One region of the Shewanella sp. NKUCC05_KAH genome, then DNA from elsewhere that is predicted to be linked to it. Evidence: predicted binding sites of a transcription regulator. Region 1 holds the regulator's gene; each other region holds the start of a gene.

Region 1 (7,402 bases):
AGGAAACCCATACCCAAGAGTATGGTGATACCAAGCCAGAGAGTAATGGCAGAACGTTTACCTTTTTCTAGGCTGACATGGGCGAAATGTAAGGTAACTGAGGAGGTTAGCAGTACGATAGTGTTGATTAATGGCAGTCCAGTCCATGGCATAGCTTGGGTTTTAGTGCCATCTGGCGTAGTAATGAGCGGCCAAATAGCTTCAAACTGAGGCCAGAGCACTTCGTGGGTCATGGCATTATTCGATGCGCCACCGAGCCAAGGCACTGCGAACATGCGGGCATAAAATAGTGCCCCGAAAAAAGCCCCGAAAAACATGACTTCCGAAAAAATAAACCAGCTCATACCTTGGCGAAACGATCGATCCATTTGGCTAGAATAGAGCCCTGCCATCGACTCTTGGATCACGGTTCTAAACCAACCCACCAGCATGAATAGGATCACAGCTATCCCAGCCAGCAGCACATAACCGCCACCGGATGCACCTGATTTCAACTGTTGCACGAAAAGGCCTGCACCAGAGGCGATTAAGAACAAGCCAATGGCACCTACAATAGGCCAGACACTTTGGGATGGAACGTAGTAAGTCTGATGTTTCGTTGTCATTTTGCAGCTCCTTGCTCTATGGCAGACGCTAACTGCTTGTCGGTAATGTCGTAGAGAGTGTAAGAGAGGGTCAGAGTGTGGATAGACTCAGGTAACTGAGGATCCACATAGAAAATGAGCGGCAGCTCAGCGCTAGTGTCCGCCGCTAAGGGTTGTTGATTAAAGCAAAAGCATTCTGTTTTATTGAAATAAGCGGCACCTTGGCCGGGCGAAACTGAAGGTATCGCTTGGCCAATCGTTGCTTTATCGGACATATTGCGCGCCAGAAATGCCGTATGGATTAGCTCGCCAGGGTGAACTTCGAGCCGTTTGGTTTGTGGCGCAAATGTCCATGGCATGCCTGTTTGTACCTGAGAAATAAATTCCACAGTCACTATTCGGCTTGTATCTACTGTGATTGCTTGATAATTACTCGCGGTATTGGAGGGTTTTCCATTGATACCGAGTTGCTCGCACAACACATCGTAGAGCGGCACCAGCGCGAATCCAAAGCCAAACATGCCAATACAGCCGATAACTAACATGCTGATAAGTTTACGATTTGACTTAGGTTTATCTTGCTGGTGTTGGGTTGCCATTTCATTTCACCTCAGGTGGTGTCGTGAAGGAGTGGTAAGGCGCAGGGCTTGGCAATGTCCACTCTAAACCCTCGGAACCTTCCCAAGGTTTAGCGGGGGCTTTTTCGCCGCCACGGATGCACTTAATTACTAAAACTAAGAAAATCAATTGCGATAAGCCGAAGGCGAACCCACCAATCGAGACGATTTGATTAACATCGGCAAATTGAATCGAGTAGTCAGGGATACGCCTTGGCATACCTGCGAGCCCAAGGAAATGCATCGGGAAAAATAGCACATTGACTGAAATCACCGAACACCAGAAATGCCATTGTCCCAGTCGTTCGTTGTACATGTGCCCCGTCCACTTAGGTAGCCAATAATAGGCCGCTGCCATGATGGAGAAAATCGCACCAGTTACGAGTACATAATGGAAATGTGCCACAACAAAATAAGTATCGTGGTACTGGAAGTCGGCGGGCGTAATGGCGAGCATTAATCCCGAAAAACCGCCAATAGTGAAGAGTATGATAAAGGCTACAGCAAACAGCATGGGCGTTTCGAAACTGAGTGAGCCGCGCCACATAGTGGCAACCCAGTTAAACACTTTCACCCCAGTTGGCACTGCAATCAACATAGTGCAATACATGAAGAACAGCTCGGCAAACACAGGCATACCTGTGGTGAACATATGGTGCGCCCACACGAGGAACGACAGAATTGCAATACTAGCCGTAGCATAAACCATGGATGCATAGCCAAATAAGGGTTTACGACTGAAGGCTGGGACTATGGCAGAGATGATGCCAAAGGACGGCAAGATCATGATGTAGACTTCAGGGTGGCCGAAGAACCAGAAAATATGCTGGAACATCACAGGATCGCCGCCGCCAGCCGCATCGAAGAAACTCGTGCCGAAAAACTTATCTGTCAGCACCATAGTCACTGCGCCCGCGAGTACGGGCATAACCGCGATCAGTAGGAATGCCGTGATAAGCCAAGTCCAGACAAACAATGGTAACTTCATCCATGTCATGCCTGGCGCGCGTAAATTCACTATGGTCACAATCACGTTGATTGCGCCCATGATCGAACTTATCCCCATGATGTGAATAGAAAATACAAAGAGCGCCGTGCTATCTGGACTATAAGTTGTTGATAGTGGTGCGTAGAAGGTCCAACCAAAGTTAGGTCCGCCACCTTCCATAAATAGCGAACTGAGAAGGATAGTGAAGGCGAAGGGGAGTATCCAAAAACTCCAGTTATTCATCCGTGGCAGCGCCATATCGGGCGCCCCTATCATCATAGGGATCAGCCAGTTAGCTAGCCCTGTAAAGGCTGGCATTACCGCACCGAATACCATGATCAGCCCATGAACAGTTGTCATTTGGTTGAAAAAGTTGGGCTCGACCAATTGTAATCCAGGTTGAAAGAGTTCAGCGCGGATCACCATGGCCATAGCGCCACCGGTTAAGAACATAATGAAGCTGAACCATAAATACAAAGTACCTATGTCTTTATGGTTGGTGGTTAGCAGCCAGCGCATGATGCCCTTTGGCGCACCATGATGATGGTCATCATGGGCTGCGGTTTGATCTTGAGTCGTAGTGCTCATCATTATCCCCTACTGTCCATGACTTGCGATATCAGCAGGTTGCACTGTATCGCCGGTATTGTTGCCCCAAGCATTGCGTTCATAGGTAATGACTGCTGCAAGTTGCTGTGGGCTAAGCTGTTTGCCAAATGCCTGCATAGCCGTGCCTGTTTTACCGTGCATCACAATATCAATGTGATTGGCGACTGGTCCAATGGCGATAGCACTACCCACTAGCGCGGGGAAGGCGGGTGGTACTCCTGCACCTGTCACTTGATGGCAGGCAGCACAGAAGGTCGCGTAGACAGTTTCACCTTCGGCCATGAGGGCGTCATGGCTGAGTGTGGGGAGGCTTGCGGGATCGACTGCAGCTGAGACGTCTGTTGCAGGCGCGGGTGTCGGGGTTGTACTGCTTGGTACCGTGGCGGATGTTTGTGCAGAATTGCCGTTCATGTACTCGTTGACGTCTTTGGCTTGCACTGCATCGCCAGTATTATTGCCCCAAGCATTCCGCTCGTAGGTAGTCACTGCCGCGATTTCTTGTGCGGTCAATTGCTTACTAAACGCTTGCATGGCAGTACCCGTTTTACCATTGAGCACGATTTCAAGGTGGCCGCTGAGTGATCCCGTTGCAATCGGGCTACCTTTAAGGTGCGGAAATACGCCTTGCAACCCTTCGCCATTGGGCTGGTGGCAGGCTGCGCAGTGCCCGAGGTAAACTTGTTCGCCTAGAGTCATCAACTCTTCTTTACTTAGGGTTTGTGATAAAGCGGCTTGAGCGGCTTCAGCCGCAGCACCTGCGGCTTGTTTTTGCTCTGTGACCCAAGCCTCAAACTCGGCTTCGGGCAACGCTTGTACTACGATAGGCATAAAACCATGGTCTTTTCCGCAGAGTTCGGCGCATTGACCGCGGTAAATGCCGGGTTTGTCGATGCGAGTCCAAGCCTCATTGATAAATCCAGGGTTGGCATCTTTCTTAATGGCAAAGGCGGGTACCCACCAAGAATGGATGACATCCTCTGAAGTCATCAGAAAGCGGATTTTGCGGTTTATTGGTAGAACGAGCGGTTTATCGACTTCCAATAGATAGTTTTCACCCTTGGTTTCGGTGCCTTCGATTTGTGCTCTGGGTGTTGTCAGTATGCTATAAAAATCAATATCTTGATCGAAATAGCTGTAATGCCATTTCCATTGGGAACCCGTGACTTTTACGGTGAGATCGGCGTTGCTGGGATCTTCCATTGCGATTAAAGTTTTTGTCGCTGGAATCGCCATTAAGATCAAAATGATAAATGGCAGAATCGTCCAAGCGATTTCAACTTTAGTGCTTTCGTGAAAGTGGGACGCGACAGCGCCTTTGGATTTTCTGTGGTTGATCATGGCGTAAATCATGACGCCAAAGACCACTAGGCCTATTGCGCAGCAGATATACAAGATGGTCATGTGCAAGTGATAAACCTTGCCACTGATCTCGGTCACGCCAGGGGTCATGTTGAACCGCATGTCCGCGGCGGTCAACGGTGGTGCGAAAAGCACCACGAGTAAACAATACAACAATTGCTTCACAAGACTTCTCCTCTGCCAATTGCGAATAGCAACTACAAAGAAGAGCAACACAGTAAGTCTCAACTCTATGCAAACTCTTCAGTTCCCAAAAAAGCTTTTTTGACTTCAACGTGCGTTGGCGGCTGTTACTTTTAATCAAGTATTGTTACTGCTGGTAATTAGCCACGCTGGCACATACTGCTGAAATAAATCTGTTCTCTATTTTTAGTGGCGCTTCGAGTTCGATAAATACTCGATTCATTGACCACGGAAGGTGATATATCATCACCAGCTTAACCAACCATACTTGCTGTTTAAATATTGATCAAGATCACTTATTTATCTAATTATCTGAAAAATTGCCAAAAAAAGCCTCACATTCATAGGTGAGGCGGCTTTCAAGGTAAAAAATTAAATGAATATTTAGTGTACAGCGCTAAAAAAAGATTGCTGACCGAAGAGATTGCCTTGCTCAATACGTACGTCTGCATGTAAGTGACTGTTTACGTCTTCAAGCACTATGCCCATAGCTCGGGCACTTTTAGCCACGATTTGTAGGCGTCGATTATCCCGTGCATCCAATGATTGAGTCCAAGTAATGACTGCACTGGACGTACCACTTGTCAGGGCTTTTTCCATCGCCCACAGGGTTTCAACTTCATCTTTAGCATGTACCAGCAAAACTCTATCCATACGCACACCTGCGCTGGCGAGCATTTGCTTGTAGCCAATACTTGGAGGGTTGATGAGCACTAACCAACGGCCCTGTTGGCTTAACTGAGCGAGTTGTGCACTCAGATGAATTAATTCTTGGCGACCTTGAGTCTTGGTTGGCATGCAGGCGATGGGCGCATGGTGCCAGTCATAGTCGGCATCACGGACTTCATCGAGCCACAGGCCCGGATGGCGGGGGGCATTGCCAAGTAGTTTATTCATAGCCAATCTCCATTACGGATCACACCGACGGCGAGTCCTTCAATTGTTAAACTTTGGAAGCCTAAATCCACTTTAATCGGGGAGTAATCTTCATTTTCGGCATGTAGATAGACTACATTACCTTTTTTTTCGAAACGTTTAACAGTGACATCGTCATCGACTCTAGCGACAACCACTTGACCATTCCTAGCTTGTTCTACTTTATGAACTGCCAGCAAATCACCTTCGAGAATGCCGATATTTTTCATGCTGTCGCCCTTTACTCGCAGTAAAAAATCGGCGGCGGGATGGAACATGCTTGGGTCGACTTGGTAGTACTGTTCAACATGTTCTTGGGCGAGGATAGGTTCACCCGCGGCCACTTGGCCGATGAGCGGTAAACCTGTTTCAGTCAAATCTTCGATTTCCGCAGGCAGACGAATGCCCCGAGATGTGCCAGGCATGATCTCAATGCAGCCCTTTTTCGCCAACGCTTTAAGGTGTTCTTCAGCCGCATTGGCGCTCTTAAAACCTAAACGGGTTGCGATTTCTGCCCGAGTGGGTGGCATGCCAGTATCGGCAATATTTCGTTTAATTAGCTCTAAAATTTCAGCTTGGCGTGGCGTCAAAGGTCTCATGGTGTTTCCTGTTTTTCTATACAGTTACTGTTAGTATATACAGTATTGTTTGCAGCGCAAGTATTAACCACTTTTTAGCTATGTTGGAGAGAATTAGCGAATATTACCCATAGTCTGGTATTCTATCGGGCTAGTAAACGCACTTAATTGCATAAGAATAATGCCTAAACACGACTCTCTTTGGTTGAAATCATTACGTTGGATCCAAAAACACTTAGTGCACACTATTGTGGTGCCTCAGGATCCCTTTGCCGATCTGAATCTGGATGCTTCCAGACCCCTTGTTTATGTGATGAAAACAGAATCCCTCAGTGACATCGCTGCTTTGAGCGAAATAACGGCTAAGTTAGGCTTACCAAGCCCTTATGAGCCTCTAGTGGCTAATGGTGTGACTGCGCCTCGGGTTGTCTGTCTTCAAGGACGTAAGCCACTGTTTGGCGAACGTGCTGGTAATGAGCCTTTCCTCGAATGCTTTATGCGTTTGTTAGCCGTGCATAAGGAACGTCCTGAATTGGATATTCAACTTGTGCCCGTGAGCTTGTATTGGGGTCGAACGCCAGGGAAAGAAGACGACACTATGAAGGCGGCCGTATTTGAGCGGGAAAACCCGACTTGGCTGCGCAAGTGCTTGATGATTTTGTTCTTAGGTCGACATAACTTCGTGCAGTTTTCGAATGCCGTATCCCTGCGTTACATGGCTGACGAACATGGCACCGACATGGGGATTGCCCATAAGTTAGCACGGGTTGCACGCGTGCATTTCCGTCGTCAACGTAAGGTAATGACAGGGCCTGTGCTGCCAAACCGCCAAGCACTGTTTCATTCGTTACTCAAATCTGAGTCGCTGCGCAAAGCGATTCAAGAAGAGGCCGCTAGTAAAAAGATTTCTGAGACCCAAGCGCGCGAGACGGCTATTGAGTATCTCGATGAAATCGCTGCCGATTACTCAGACAGTTTAGTGCGTATTGCCGAGCGTTTTTTAACTTGGCTGTGGAACAAGCTTTACAGCGGGATCAACATTAAAGGCGCCGAGCAAGTTCGGCAGTTACACCACGATGGCCACGAGATTGTTTATGTGCCTTGCCATCGCAGCCACATGGATTACCTGCTGTTATCGTATATTTTGTATTATCAAGGCATGGTTCCGCCGCACATTGCTGCCGGCATTAACCTCAATTTCTGGCCCGCGGGACCTATGTTCCGTCGCGGTGGTGCCTTCTTTATCCGCCGTAGTTTTAATGGCAACAAGCTATACACCGCAGTATTTCGTGAGTATTTAGACCAGCTGTTTGCTAAAGGTTATTCGGTGGAATACTTCTCCGAAGGCGGCCGTTCACGTACTGGCCGTCTGTTGGCGCCGAAAACTGGCATGATCGCCATGACGATGAACAGCGTACTGCGCGGTATTGAACGTCCTGTCACACTTGTGCCTGTGTATTTAGGCTATGACCATGTGATGGAAGTGGCGACTTACCATAAAGAGTTAAGCGGTAAGAAAAAGAAAAAAGAATCTGTGTGGCAGGTGTTCGGTGCCATTCGCAAATTAGG
Region 2 (7,402 bases), on a different contig from region 1:
GTATCGAGGTTCAAACTTAGCCACGGCTGTAACACCATTGGACGTGAGTTGTTTACTTAAAATACTGCCAATATTGATGCCGCGATAAACGATACGAGTGCCTTTGTCGACACCGTTAGCGTCAGCCATGGTCAAGCTTATTTCTATGCCGCCAAGGGCGGTGGTTTCTGAATCATAAAGCGAAAAAACGTCACCGTTTTTAGCTATGTCTGCTTTATCGTCAGAGCTGAAACTCACGCCGCCAGCCAGAATGGACGCCAAACTCTCTGAACTGACTTTAACCCCAGTTAGTGAAGCATCAATTTTGACGCCAGAAACATTCCAAAAGTGAGAATTTTTCTTCACTAACCGCGCGTATTGCTCTTGAATGAAAGCGCTGATAATGACTCTTTGATTGCCATCTAAACGATAGCTGACCACGCTACCCACGGGGATTTGGCGAAAAAATATTGGCGAGCCAACATCGAGCGAACCCAGTTTATCGGAGGTCAATTCGACCATCACACCTTCTGAGCCGATTTGCATCGGCGGCGGTTGGCGTTCTGCTTCAAAAAAGGTCGAGGCATTACCTTTCCCTGGTTGGATAGCAATATAGTTACCGGAAAACAGCGCATCTAAGCCTTCAACACCTGTAATACTTGCTTTAGGTGTGACAAGCCAGAAGAGGGTTTCTTTATTCAAGAAAGGCTTAGCGCGGTAGTCCATCATGACCTTGACGTTCACGCCTTTGAGATCTTCATCTATGCCAATGTCTTTCACTTTACCGACAGTCAAACCTTGGTATTTGACTAAGGTTTTACCTACATCAATCCCAGTGGCGCTCGGAAAGTGAATTTGAATTTCAACTCCCGATTCTTTAATGCTCTTAATGCCCAGCCAAGCACCTAATGCCAACGCGACAATAGGAAGCAGCCAAATGGGCGAAAAGAGTTTTTTCTTTACAACTTTCGGCGATTCAATTTGTGTCATCTTGAGGTTCCAATCGATCCCAGAGTAAACGAGTGTCTAAAACTTTTGCGGCTAACTGAGTTAACAGAATCACCAAGGCAAATGCGGTAGCCGCAGGCGCTGGTTTCGCGTCGAGTAATTGTCCCATGTTCACTAATGCCACTGTGATTGAGATGACAAATAAATCGAGCATTGACCAGCGGCCAATCCATTCGATGATGTGAAAACCCACCATCAATTTCTTTTTTGAAATCGGGATATCAAAGCTGATCGCACACAGATAAATGGATAAGCCGATGATTTTAATCCATGGTACTAAAATACTGGCGGTAAACACTATGATGGCAATAGGCAGCATATCTGAATGCACTAAATGTAAAATGCCCGAAAAAATGGTGTCGTGCCGCACTTGCCCTTGATTGGTCAGCATAGTGATAGGGTAAATGTTGGCTGGCACCAGTAAGATGGCAGCGGTAATCAACAAAGCCCAACTTTTTTGCAGGCTGGAATAGTCTCTGACGTGCAACTCAGTTTCACAGCGCTGACAGTGCGTGAGTTCACTGCTGTTGAGTTGGCGACACACTTTACAGAGACATAGGCCGATATCTTTACCTTGTTGTTTCATATCAGCTATGACCTTCCAATAACGTCCACATATGTTCTAAGTCGTATTCTCTTTGTAGAAACAAGGTCACGAGAAACAGCATAGTGAAGCAAAATGTGCCCATACCAAAATAAATGTCCGAAAAATCAGATAGCTGAAATGATGAAACTAAGAAGCTGATCACATAAATTTCCAGCATAGTGAGCTGCGATAAGATACCATGAAATTTTAATAACTGCTTCAATGAGTTACGCCAAAAAAGGCTACTCAATCCCCATTTCACAATTAAAATCTGTGTCAATATCGATAACAGTAATAAGCCTGGACCTATCACAGCTGCGGCAAGTACGGCGACACCTACAACCCAATAGCCTTGGTCAAATACTGCAAATGCCCCTTGGAAAACCGTGGTAGTACGAATACTGCCGAAAAAGTGGATCTCGAGTACGGGTAAAAAATTAGCAGGGAAATAAAACACTAATGCCGAAATACATAGGGCTAACATACCATTCACGGAGCAGTATGGCGTGTCATAAAGTGCAGTGCTGCAACGAGGACAGATTGCTCTAACGCCGCTAGGCAAGGCACGTTTGCGGACTGCTAAATCGCAGGAGCGGCATAGGGTTACTGAATTTTCTGCTGCGTTTTCATGCATATAAAAATATATATTAGCCTAATAGGAGTAATAACAGCGAGATCGGTGCAAAGTGTCGTGCTAGTTAGCTGTTCAGCCACGTCTAGCGCTTTATAATCTTGGCAACGAAAGTACGCTAATAATATCAGATTAATCAGAACACTTGCATCACAAGTTCAATCTATGTCACTCTAGTTACTGTATATAAAAACAGTGCGAGGGCAGTCATGGCAGTAATAACACAGTTTGTCGTGGTCAGAGAAGGGGTTGAAAAGATGACATTCACATCTAAGAAGGAGGCTGATGCCTACGATAAGATGCTCGATATCGCCGATAACCTTATCCCCTTCATTCAAAAAGCTGATGTGGGTATAGATGAAAGTGTGGGTGAAAAGCTCGCATTCTATTTTGCTAACAATAAAGATGAGCTGACGAACTTGCTTAAAGGCGCCGTTCAGGTTAATAGTACGCCAACGAATCCGCCTGCAGCGAAAAAAGCGGCTAAAAAGACCGAAGCAGCAGAATAAAATTGTTAGGAAATGTAATGAAATCGAAATTTTATGAGTCACTTAACCGTCAAGCCTTGGCCTTGTTGGAAGGGGAAGACGACCTTGTTGCGGCGATGGCGAATTTTTCAGCTTTGCTCAATGATAATTTAACTGAGCTGAACTGGGTGGGATTCTACGTTATGCGTGGCGAACAACTAGTATTAGGCCCGTTTCAAGGTAAAGTGGCTTGTACACGCATTCCGTTAGGAAAAGGTGTGTGTGGTACTGCAGCATTCACTAATCAAACTCAGCGAGTGGCTGATGTCCATCAATTTGATGGTCATATTGCCTGTGATTCTGCCAGTAATTCTGAAATCGTTGTGCCAGTTCGTGCGCAAAGTAACGTGGTTGCCGTGCTCGATATTGACAGTCCTATCTTCGATCGTTTCGATCAAGAAGACCAAAAGGGGCTGGAATTACTGGTTAAAAGTTTTGAAAACTGCCTATTTGATTAATTTGCGTACAATAACGCATAATTCATAGTCGCAATCGGTGGCGTGCGCCTTATAATATGGCCTGCACGCATTAAGCTGGTTTGATTGGCATGCAATGAATAAGCTTAGTGTTTTGAGCTGTCAAAATTTGTTAAGGTATATTTTTTAACTTTAGTAAACGCGGCTAGGATGCTAATTTGTACGTTGACTCAATATTGAGTTTAACGAAGATAAACGACATGTAAGAAGCTGATATATATCACCTCGAATCGATGTCCCTTTTTGACTGTGGAAGTAATGATGGAATCAACAGAAAAGTTGACCGACACCAATGCAATTTTGGCGTATTTGTATGAAACATTTCCTTTGTGCTTTATTGCTGAAGGTGAAACTAAGCCATTAAAAATCGGATTGTTTCAAGATTTGGCTGAAAGGTTGGCTGATGATTCTAAAGTCAGTAAAACTCAGCTCAGAGTTGCCTTGAGACGTTACACCAGCAGCTGGCGCTATTTAAAGTGCGTTAAAGCGGGCGCACAACGCGTAAACCTGGATGGCGAACCTTGCGGCGAGTTAGAGCAAGAGCACATTGATCATGCTCAAGCCATGTTGAAAGAGAGTCAGGATAAGGCCAAAGCGAAACGTGCAGCACTTGCACCTAAGCCCGCGGCGAAGAAAGCACCTAAAAAGGTGGCTGTTCCTCAGCGTCCTAAAACTGAGCGTCCTGCTAAGCCTGCGCCAAAAGCTGCAGCGCCAGTCGTCAATTATGTTCAAGCACAATTGACTGATTTAACGAAAAAACAACGCGTCAATGTTAAATTAGGTATGACACCCGTAGCCGGTGTGATTACTGACATTAACAAGGAAGATATTCATGTTCAGCTTGATAGTGGCCTAACGATTAAAGTTAGAGCAGAACATATCCTGCTGTAATCATTTATTAAAACGGAGTAACTTGTTGATGCGAAAACTCACTTTGGCTACCTCGATCGCCACTGTTTTTGTCGGATTCTCGGCTTGGGCCGTACCACCCACGATTCAAATCAGCGAGTTACCCACTCTCAAGCAGGAAGCGCAACATAAGGTTGCGAGCAAAAGGGTAACGGACTTATACACTCGTTCGCACTATCATAGATTCAATCTTGATGACGCCTTTTCTGCGCAAATTTTTGATCGTTATCTACAGCAGTTAGACTATCGCCGTAATGTGTTAACCCAAGCGGATGTCGATAGTTTTAAACCTTATGCAACCCAATTCGATGACATGCTCAGTTCTGGTGAACTTGAGCCTGCCTATAAAATGTTTGATATCGTCCAAAAGCGCCGCTATGAAGGCTTTGTCTATGCTTTATCTCTATTAGATAAAGAGATGGATTTTTCTGCGCCCGGTGATGCCTATGAGTACGATCGCGATGAGGCCGCATGGCCAAAAGACCAGACAGAAATTAATGAGTTATGGCGTCAACGTGTTAAATACGATGCACTAAATCTTAAACTCACAGGTAAGCAATGGCCTGAGATTGTTGATATCCTCCAAAAGCGTTACAACAATGCAATTAAACGGTTGATTCAAACTAACAGTGAAGACGTGTTCCAAGGCGTGATGAATGCCTTCTCGCGTAGCATTGAGCCACATACAAGTTACCTTTCACCACGCAATGCTGAACGTTTCCAAATGGAAATGAACTTGAGCCTTGAAGGCATTGGTGCTCAACTGCAACTTGAAGACGATTACACTGTCATTAAAAGTTTAATTACTGGCGGCCCTGCTGCGGGCAGTGAAAAACTGTCGCCGGAAGACAAGATTGTCGGCGTCGGTCAAGAAGGCGGTGAAATTGTTGATGTGATTGGCTGGCGTTTAGACGACGTAGTTGATCTGATCAAAGGGCCTAAGGGCAGTAAAGTTGTACTGCAAATTTTACCGAAGAAAGGCGGTTCGAATGCGAAGCCATTCGATGTTACCTTAGTTCGCGATAAAATTCGCCTTGAAGACAGAGCGGCAACCTCTAAGGTGATTGAACCTAAAGACGGCGAGTATGCTAGTCGCAAAGTCGGTGTGATCCAAATTCCTGGTTTCTATATGAATTTGTCGCAGGACGTTGAAAAAGAGCTAGTGAAGTTAAACGACGCCAAAGTAGAAGGCATAGTCATCGACCTTAGAGGTAACGGTGGGGGTGCATTAACGGAAGCCGTGCTGCTGACGGGACTCTTTATCGATATGGGCCCTGTAGTGCAAATTCGTGATGCCGATGGACGAGTGTCTGCGCATCGTGATAACGACGGTAAAACCAGTTATGCAGGACCATTGACTGTGATGGTTGACCGTTACAGTGCTTCAGCCTCTGAAATTTTTGCTGCCGCATTGCAAGATTATGACCGTGCACTGATCGTCGGTGAGTCGAGTTTTGGGAAAGGCACAGTACAGCAGCATAAGAGCCTAGGCCGTATCTACGACATGTATGAGAAGCCAATTGGCCATGTGCAGTATACGATTCAAAAGTTCTACCGTATTAATGGTGGTAGTACACAGATTAAAGGTGTGACCCCCAACATTGCTTACCCAAGTGCGTTGGAGCCGGGCGAGTACGGTGAAGCTGAAGAGAAAAATGCTTTACCTTGGGATAAAGTGCCTATGGCGCAATATGGTACGCTCAATGATGTGACGCCTGAGTTAGTGACTAGCCTTGAGGCCAAGCACCTTAACCGCATCAAAAGCAGCGTAGAGTTTGCTTATATCAATCAAGATATTGCCGACTTTAAAAAGCACCACAAAGAGAAGACAGTTTCTCTGGTTGAAAGTGAGCGCATTGCCTCCCGCGAAGCCGATGAGAAGAAAGTCCTCGATAGAACGAACGAGCGCCGAGTCGCCAATGGTTTAGCACCGGTTAAATCAATGGAAGACATTAAAGACGACGCTGAATTGCCAGATGCATTTTTAGACGAAACCGCTTATATCACCTTAGATATGGCTGATGTGCAAAAAATGGCTAAAACTAGTGCTAAGTAGGCGCTAGTCGAGTCGATTTATCCGATATCAAAACGCGCTTATGGCGCGTTTTTTCTTATTTAGATCAGCGTTAAAGGGATCGAAATGACACAAGCTCAAGCAAAATACTTAAAAGATTATCAAGCGCCACTTTTTACGATAGAGACTATCGATTTAGCTTTTAATTTGGCAGGCAATGAAACCCAAGTGCAGGCGATCAGTCGTATAAAACGCACTTCAAAACATGCACAAGCCTTAGTGTTGGATGGCGAAGATTTGACCATTGTTTCACTGACAGTTAATGGTGATGCTGTGCCTTACCATGTTAGTGCGGGTCAATTAGTTCTAGAAACTGAGCTTGATGAGTTTGAACTGAACATTACCACTAAGCTTGATCCTGAAGCTAATTCGAGCCTTGAAGGGCTCTATATGTCCGATGGTGCCTACTGCACGCAATGCGAGGCAGAGGGCTTTCGACGTATCACTTATTTCCTTGATCGCCCTGATATATTAGCTAAATACACAGTTCGTATCGAAGCCGATAGAGCCGCATTCCCGTTTTTACTGAGTAACGGTAATTTGATTGATCAAGGTGAGTTAGATGACGGACGCCATTATGTTTGCTGGCAAGATCCATTTCCAAAACCAGCGTATTTATTTGCATTAGTCGCTGGCGATTTTGATCTATTGCAAGATGAGTTCATTACTCGCAGTCGCCGTAAAGTGATCCTGCAAGTGTTCGTTGATAAAGGTAATTTACATAAAGCACACCATGCGATGGCATCACTTAAGAAATCCATGGCATGGGATGAGAGCCGTTTTGATCTTGAGTATGATTTAGATATTTACATGATAGTGGCCGTCGACTTTTTCAATATGGGTGCGATGGAAAACAAAGGCTTAAATATCTTTAACACTAAATATGTGCTTGCAGATACCTTAACGGCCACCGACGAGGATTATCACGGCATTGAATCGGTTGTAGGCCATGAGTATTTTCATAATTGGACAGGAAACCGCGTAACGTGCCGCGATTGGTTCCAATTAAGTTTAAAAGAAGGCTTAACGGTTTTTCGCGATCAAGAATTTAGCTCAGATTTAGGCTCTCGTGCTGTGAATCGAATTCACGCAATTAAAGTGATCAAAAATCAGCAATTTGCAGAAGATTCTGGCCCTATGTCCCATCCTATTCGTCCAGAATCTGTCATTGAGATGAATAATTTCTACACTGTGACTGTGTATAACAAGGGC
Region 3 (7,402 bases), on a different contig from region 1:
ATCCTGCGATTAAACGTTTCGAAACGTCCGTATTTGATGGTCACTACATCACGAACGACGTTGACCAAGCGTATTTAGATCACTTGACGCAACTGCGTAATGACGATGCCAAAGCCGATCGAAATAAAGATATCGGCACTAACTTAGAGCTGCATAACGTCTGTCACCCATAAGGATTGTGGGTCATTCAGTATCGTAAAGTTTGTGTCCTTTTTGTTCTAAACGATACAAAAAAAGCCAGTGAGAAATCACTGGCTTTTTAATGGCTTATATTTGCTTAACGGATCATCGTGGTAACGTCTACGTATTTATGCGTTGCGCTGTTTCAGTCATTACATTTTCTTCAGCGTGTTTGCGTTCAACCCAGTAATCCGCATTTTTAATCCCCAGTTTTACCGGGTCGAAAAGTGGCTCTATGCCGAGTGCTTGCTGTGATTCATAATCTTTAAGGCAAGTGAATGCGGTTTTCCTTAATAGAATAATAGCAATAATATTGAGCCATGCCATGAGTCCGACACCAATGTCACCCATTCCCCAAGCCATATCAGCCGTTTTAACTGTGCCGTATACGGTTGAGCCAATGATCACGACTTTGAGAACGACCATGAACCAAGGATGATTTACTTTACGGTTAATATAGGCAATGTTGGTCTCGGCAATGTAGTAATAAGCCACTATGGTCGTAAAGGCGAAGAAGAACAGTGCGATAGCCACAAAGATATTGCCAAATCCTGGCATCATACTTTCCATTGCCGTTTGTACGTAGCCTGGTCCTGCAGCGACTCCGGCAATGCCGGTATAGAGCGCCGCACCGTCTGGGCCCTGAACATTATACAGTCCTGTAATGAGCAGCATGAAACCTGTTGCAGAGCAAACGAATAAGGTGTCGATATACACAGAAAAAGCTTGAACTAACCCTTGTTTGGCTGGATGGCTTACCGCCGCAGCAGATGAGGCATGTGGCGCTGTACCTTGACCCGCTTCGTTGGAGTAAATACCCCGCTTTACCCCCCACATGATGGCTAAGCCTAAAATGGCACCAAAACCCGCATCAAAGCCAAAGGCACTTTTGATAATTAACCATAAAATACCCGGTAGCTGGCCAATATTTAGCGCTATGATGACACAAGCCACTATGATGTAACCCAGTGCCATAAAGGGGACGACGGCACTGGCAAAGTGAGCGATACGTTTTACACCGCCAAAAATAATAAAACCAAGAAGCATAGCCAGTATGGCTGCAGTCACATTAGGATCTATGTTGAAAGCAGTTTTTAAACTTGAACCAATCGAGTTAGCTTGTACGCCCGGCAGCAGGATCCCGCAAGCAAATATGGTCGCAATTGCAAATACCCATGCATACCATTTCATGCCTAAGCCTTTTTCAATATAAAAAGCAGGTCCACCGCGATACTCACCATTGATTTTTTCTTTATAGACTTGACCTAAGGTAGATTCAACGAAGGCGGAGCTGGCACCGAGAAAGGCAACCATCCACATCCAAAATAAAGCGCCAGGACCACCAAAGGTGATTGCTGTGGCGACCCCTGCAATGTTACCTGTACCGACTCGACCCGCTAATGTCATCGCGAGTGCTTGAAAAGACGACACTCCCGCATCAGTACTCTTGCCATCAAACATCAGGCGGATCATTTCTGGCAGATGGCGCAGCTGTAAAAATCGAGTGCGAAGGGAGAAATAGAGCCCGACACCTAGGCAAAGAAAAATAAGTGCAGGGCTCCAAATTACACTATTGATCGCGTTGACAATCTCATTCATAGACTCCGATTCCTTTATTGTGTTGTTTTAGCAGAGTTTTTAGGTTTACGGTTATTCAACAGATGTTGAGTTAGGACATTCACTTTTGATTAAGACATTTTTTGTAAATATCCAAGATACTCAACATAACTATTTTTTAGGGAGCTTCATAGTTAAAGTGTTAAATATTTGAAACCAATGTGTTTTGAAATTGAGTTTTAGCATGGATAAATAGAGCGGAGGGGCGAGTTAACTCGAAATACGGTAGTGATTTATTATGAATGTCAGTTATCCCATTACCCAAAGTAGCATCCACACGCCGAATAAGCTGCTTAAGCTATGGCGCGTGATTTGATGGCTGAGTAATAGAGATAAACTCACAGCAATAGGAATGACGAGAATGAATCCCCATGCTAACGGCATATCGATGATTTTCATTTGTCCCAGCCAAGTACTAGTGAGCATGCTTATTGCGAGTAACATTAAGCTATGGAATATCAATAACTGATTGAATTTTAATATTAATGCTGGAGTTATTGTCATAGCCTGTCGCGCATTTATTGCAAACTGTCTCATAGTCACTCCTTAGTAATTTAGTGTATTTTACGCCTTGTTGAGAATCATTCGCAATTGAATTTACACTTAAGCTTTTACATTTAAGCTCGGTTTACTACAGAAATTTGCACTCAACTGGCGTTTGGGCTAAATTATACTGTAATTATATCCAGTGTTTGGTGTTTGTATGATCCTTTATATCGCAGAGAAACCTAGCCTAGGGCGGGCCATTGCCGATGTATTGCCTAAACCCCATAAAAAAGGTGATGGATTTATCGAAGCCGCCAATGGCGATTGTGTGTCTTGGTGTGTTGGTCACTTGCTCGAGCAAGCAGAACCTGATGCCTATAATCCCGAATTTAAGTCTTGGAAATTCGAGCATTTGCCAATAGTGCCAGACAAGTGGCAACTAAAACCTAAGGCCGCAACCCGCAGCCAACTCACAGTGCTTAAACGATTAGTCAAACAAGCTAACACCTTGGTTAATGCGGGCGATCCCGACCGTGAAGGGCAGTTACTCGTAGATGAAGTGATTGCCTATCTTGGCGTGACGGGGGACAAGCTACATCAAACCCAGCGTTTACTGATCAGTGACTTAAACCCACAAGCTGTAAAACGGGCTCTAACGCAGCTACGCAGCAATCGCGAGTTTATTCCTTTATCCACATCGGCCTTAGCCCGCAGTCGAGCCGATTGGCTCTATGGCATGAATATGACGCGTGCGTACACCATCCAAGGTAAAAAGGTCGGTTATCAAGGCGTGTTATCCGTCGGCCGAGTACAAACGCCATTGCTTGGGCTAGTGGTGCGCCGTGATGAAGAGATTGCTCACTTTCAATCTAAACCTTTTTATGAAGTACTAGCGCATTTGGCGACCGAGAAGCAAGAAACCTTCAGCGCCAAGTGGCAACCTAGCGAAGCTTGTCAGCCTTATATGGATGAAGAAGGACGAGTGTTAGTGAGAGGGTTAGCGCAAAATGTGGTGAGTCGCATCAGTGATAAACCCGCTTTAGTCACTCAATTAGTGGCTGAGGACAAGAAACAGAATCCACCATTGCCCTACAGCTTATCCGCGTTACAGATTGATGCGGCCAAACGGTTTGGTATGAGTGCTAAGGATGTGCTCGATACCTGCCAAAGTTTGTATGAACGTCATAAACTCATTACTTACCCACGCTCCGACAGTCGTTATTTACCCGTTGAGCAACATAACCTTGCGCCTTCGGTACTTAAGGCGATAAGTGCTGGTGCTGCTGAGTTATTGCAAGGTGCTGATGCACCCGATCCCCGTCTTAAATCTAAAGCATGGGATGATAAAAAAGTGGACGCCCATCACGCAATCGTCCCCACAGAGAAGACGGCTAACTTATCTAGCTTGAGTCAGCGTGAGAGGCAGTTATATCTTCATGTTGCTCGCCAGTACTTAGCACAGTTTTATCCGGCTTATTGTTACAGTGAAACCACAGTGCAAGTGACAATCGAGGGTGGCTTATTTAATACCAAGGCGCGTCAGGATAAATCCCTCGGCTGGAAGCAACTCTTTGCCCGCCAAGAGCCAAATGGCAGTAAGGCTAGTGGCAACAAGTCGACGGAAGAAAGCACAGGTAAGGACGATGAGGAGAATGACGAGTTTATCGGCCAATTACCGCCTTTGAAATTGGGACAGGCTTTGCATTGTACTCGAGGCGAATTGTTGGATAAAAATACTCAACCACCAAAGGCCTTTAACGATGCCACTTTACTCGGTGCTATGACGGGTATTAGCCGTTATGTGACCGATCCTGAGATCCGTAAAATTCTTAAAGAAACCGACGGATTAGGTACAGAGGCCACCCGTGCAGGTATTATCGAATTGCTGTTCAAACGCGGTTTTTTACAACGCTTAGGTAAATCTATTGTCTCGACAGACGTGGGGAAAGGATTGATTAACAGCTTGCCCGCGAGTGCGACTACGCCGGATATGACAGCGCTTTGGGAAGCGAGTCTGAATGGCATTTGCCATAAAGAAACCTCTTATCAAGCCTTTATGCAGCCACTGCTCGGCACCTTATCCACGCTTATCCAGAATGCAGGCGCCCAACTGCCAACCGCGCTTAATGGTTTACAAGGCCAAGGTTATCGTAAAACGGCAAGTAATAAATCTGGTTATCGTAAGTTGCCTTACCGCAAAGCCTCGAGCTCGGCAAAACGGGCAGGCACTGCAAGTACAGCTAAAAGCAGTGTGAATAAGTCAGTGGCTAGTGCTGGCGCAAGGAGTCGAACACGCAAAATGGCTACAGAGGTTTAATAGTCACGAGTGCGTTGTGATTCTGTTGTAGGGGATATTCGACCTTAAGCTATAACGCTTTCATAGCACTGAATTTGGGCAAAAAAAGAGTAAACCAAAACGGTTTACTCATACGGAAATAGGTCGTTAAAGCTTGCCAAAATCACTCAATTGATGAGGAGCAGGCATATAATCTCAGCATTAACTTAATTAGCCCTTAAAGCTCATATTTATCTTAGGGTGTCGCCTCGGTTTAAGCTGATGAGCTTATCCAGTATGCGTTCTCCATCCATGCGGATGCCGTTGTGCTCATATTCTGATGTTAACCAATACTTTAGCCTGCCAACTTGTTTTGTGGTTTCTAAACTGTATTGCATCTCTACAAACATATCTTCACTGTAAATGGCTGCTGCAACAGGAACTCGGTTTTGTGCCAGTTGCTCTAGATTGTAAAGTGCTGGCCAATCTGATTTATGGGCAAGGATTTCTGCCGCGGCTTTAAGCGGCACTAAGTGACTAAATTGGTCAAACATCCATGGGTATATCATCTCACCTGTGAATAAAAACGGTTTACCTTGTTGATAGTTAAAGGCGGGGAATTGCTGTCTAACCCTGTGTGCCGACCATTGTGAAGCCGAGTGTTGACAGTAGATGGCTTCATGCAACAGGGCAAAAATCGGGTTAGTGTTGTAATCGAGCATTTGACCGAAATGATTTAAAAATAACGGGTTAACGACTGTCCCTGAAGCCGTGTTGATCAAGGCTTGCTCAAGCAAATAATAAACCGATTCAGGTCCTTGCTCCATTCCGATATTAATACCCAGCAACTGCAGCATTTCAACCGTGAGGCGTTCACCCGTTGCTAAATACACTTCATTTTCAAGTAAATGTTTTGCTAAGCGAGTGACGAGATGTTGAGCATCGTGGAAGCGTTGGAAAAATTGTTTATTCTTCGCCAGTACGCGTTGATAAGTCGCAAGATAGACGTCGTCGCTGCTACGGGTTAATGATGGTATGCCACCCGTGATATAGGCTTCACTGACGCCTTGAGGGGCGGCGCTTAAATAATGTAACACGCAAAATCCCCCGAAACTTTGGCCGAGAATCGCCCACTTATCGGCGGGACAAAGCTGGGCACGAATCGTTTCGGCATCACGAATGATATTGTCAGCCCTGAAATGGCTCAGATAATCCGCTTGAGCTGCGGGATCTAAGTGTTGCAGGCTTTGGTAATTAATCGGTGTTGATAAGCCTGTGCCACGTTGATCGAGTAATAACACTCGATATTCTTTTAATGCGCGGCGGATCCAGCCGCTGTTGCTGGCGGGACGCATGGCCGCAAATCCAGGGCCGCCTTGAAAAAATACGATATAAGGTAGTTTTTTATCTTTGTTTTCTGGGCTACAGAGTTCTCTGGCAAACACTTGGATTTGCTCTGCAATTGGATTTTGATAGTTGAGGGGCAAGGTAAAAGTGTGTTTCTTCGCCAGCACTCCGGCGAGAATAATATCGGGTTTCATCAAACAACCTTAATGGCAGAGGATCATGTTATTGTGATTGGCAGATTGTATACCCAAATAAGCTGAAGATGCAGCAACCTAGGCTACCTGAAACGCGTATCTTCAGCTAACTTGGGTATAGACAAAATAGTTTATGTCGTAAGCTAGGATTATTTGATTAGCTTTTGGTGAAGATCAATTTTTTGGATACAAATTTGAGCCATGATGAGTTTCTTAGCGTAATCTATCGCTTATGGATAACACGAGATTGAAGCTATGAAGTATCAGATTATTCCAGTGACACCTTTTCAGCAAAATTGCAGCTTGATCTGGTGTGAAAAAACCAAGCGTGCTGCAGTTGTGGATCCCGGCGGGAATATTGACAGGATCCAAAACGAAGTAGCGAAACTTGGACTCGTCCTTGAAAAAATCCTCCTTACCCATGGGCATATCGATCATGTCGGTGGTGCACAAGCCTTAGCGAAAGCCGCCAATGTGCCGATTATTGGCCCGCATATTGCCGATAAATTCTGGATTGATAACTTACCTAAGCAAAGCCAAAATTTTGGTTTTCCCCATTGCGATGCCTTTGAACCGGATCAATATCTGCAGGATGGCGATATTGTTAAAGTGGGCGAGCAAAGTTTATCTGTGCTGCATTGCCCTGGGCATACGCCGGGACACATTGCACTTTTCTCCGCCCAATCTAAGTTGGCGTGGGTGGGGGATATTTTGTTTCGAAGTTCTATCGGCCGCACTGATTTCCCCCAATCAAATCATCAGGATTTAATTCACTCGATCACCGAAAAACTGTGGCCCTTAGGCGCCGAGGTTGAATTCATTCCTGGGCATGGTCCTATGTCGACTTTTGGCGAAGAGCGCGAGCATAACCCCTTTGTCGCGGACCAACTTTTACTGTAATTGAGACGCCATTCAGCATTGCTTGATTTGTGAGCGATAATCACTCGCAAATCAAATGATTATTTCAACTAATAAACCAACCTTTTTTATGTTTTCTGTTTTTCCTTCTAGACTTAAAGCAGTTCTTCCGTCTACTGGGGTAAGTATGAAAACAAAAACAATGATGAGCGTGGTCTTTTCGACCATAGTCGCGAGTGCCGTGATTTCTGCGGTATTGAGCTTCAATGTTAAGTCTAAAATCGATCTCTTTAATGATGCGGCTAGCGTCCGATATCAGTCCTATCAAGTCGCCGATGAGTTAAGACAAAGTTCCGATGACCTAACGCGTCTCGCTCGAACTTACGCTGTTACGGGTGATGAAAAATACGAAAAAATGTATATGGATATTTTGGCTATCCGTAAT

Evidence for each region. Region 1 encodes LexA, which represses DNA repair genes until DNA is damaged. Its sites were predicted from a motif close to TACTGTATNNNNATACAGTA; they were not measured.
Region 2: KO533_RS01360 (YebG family protein) is a predicted target of LexA. The motif match lies at 2,383-2,402, and genes of this name have one in related genera.
Region 3: KO533_RS09350 (DNA topoisomerase III) is a predicted target of LexA. The motif match lies at 2,469-2,488, and genes of this name have one in related genera.

What each region holds. Positions count from the first base shown of each region.
Region 1 is NZ_JAHKQZ010000032.1:2,434-9,835, reverse strand. It holds gene KO533_RS21395 (cytochrome c oxidase subunit 3) at 1-605, opposite strand, end outside; gene KO533_RS21390 (cytochrome c oxidase assembly protein) at 602-1,183, opposite strand; gene ctaD (cytochrome c oxidase subunit I) at 1,185-2,777, opposite strand; gene coxB (cytochrome c oxidase subunit II) at 2,787-4,322, opposite strand; gene KO533_RS21375 (SulA-like leucine-rich domain-containing protein) at 4,725-5,237, opposite strand; gene lexA (transcriptional repressor LexA) at 5,234-5,854, opposite strand; gene plsB (glycerol-3-phosphate 1-O-acyltransferase PlsB) at 6,015-7,402, shown strand, end outside.
Region 2 is NZ_JAHKQZ010000001.1:319,257-326,658, reverse strand. It holds gene KO533_RS01375 (MlaD family protein) at 1-969, opposite strand, end outside; gene KO533_RS01370 (paraquat-inducible protein A) at 956-1,573, opposite strand; gene KO533_RS01365 (paraquat-inducible protein A) at 1,575-2,207, opposite strand; gene KO533_RS01360 (YebG family protein) at 2,414-2,713, shown strand; gene KO533_RS01355 (GAF domain-containing protein) at 2,731-3,189, shown strand; gene proQ (RNA chaperone ProQ) at 3,469-4,098, shown strand; gene prc (carboxy terminal-processing peptidase) at 4,127-6,172, shown strand; gene pepN (aminopeptidase N) at 6,257-7,402, shown strand, end outside.
Region 3 is NZ_JAHKQZ010000008.1:95,740-103,141, reverse strand. It holds gene purF (amidophosphoribosyltransferase) at 1-173, shown strand, start outside; gene KO533_RS09360 (alanine/glycine:cation symporter family protein) at 301-1,779, opposite strand; gene KO533_RS09355 (hypothetical protein) at 2,047-2,334, opposite strand; gene KO533_RS09350 (DNA topoisomerase III) at 2,501-4,600, shown strand; gene KO533_RS09345 (alpha/beta fold hydrolase) at 4,810-6,099, opposite strand; gene KO533_RS09340 (MBL fold metallo-hydrolase) at 6,355-6,999, shown strand; gene KO533_RS09335 (methyl-accepting chemotaxis protein) at 7,145-7,402, shown strand, end outside.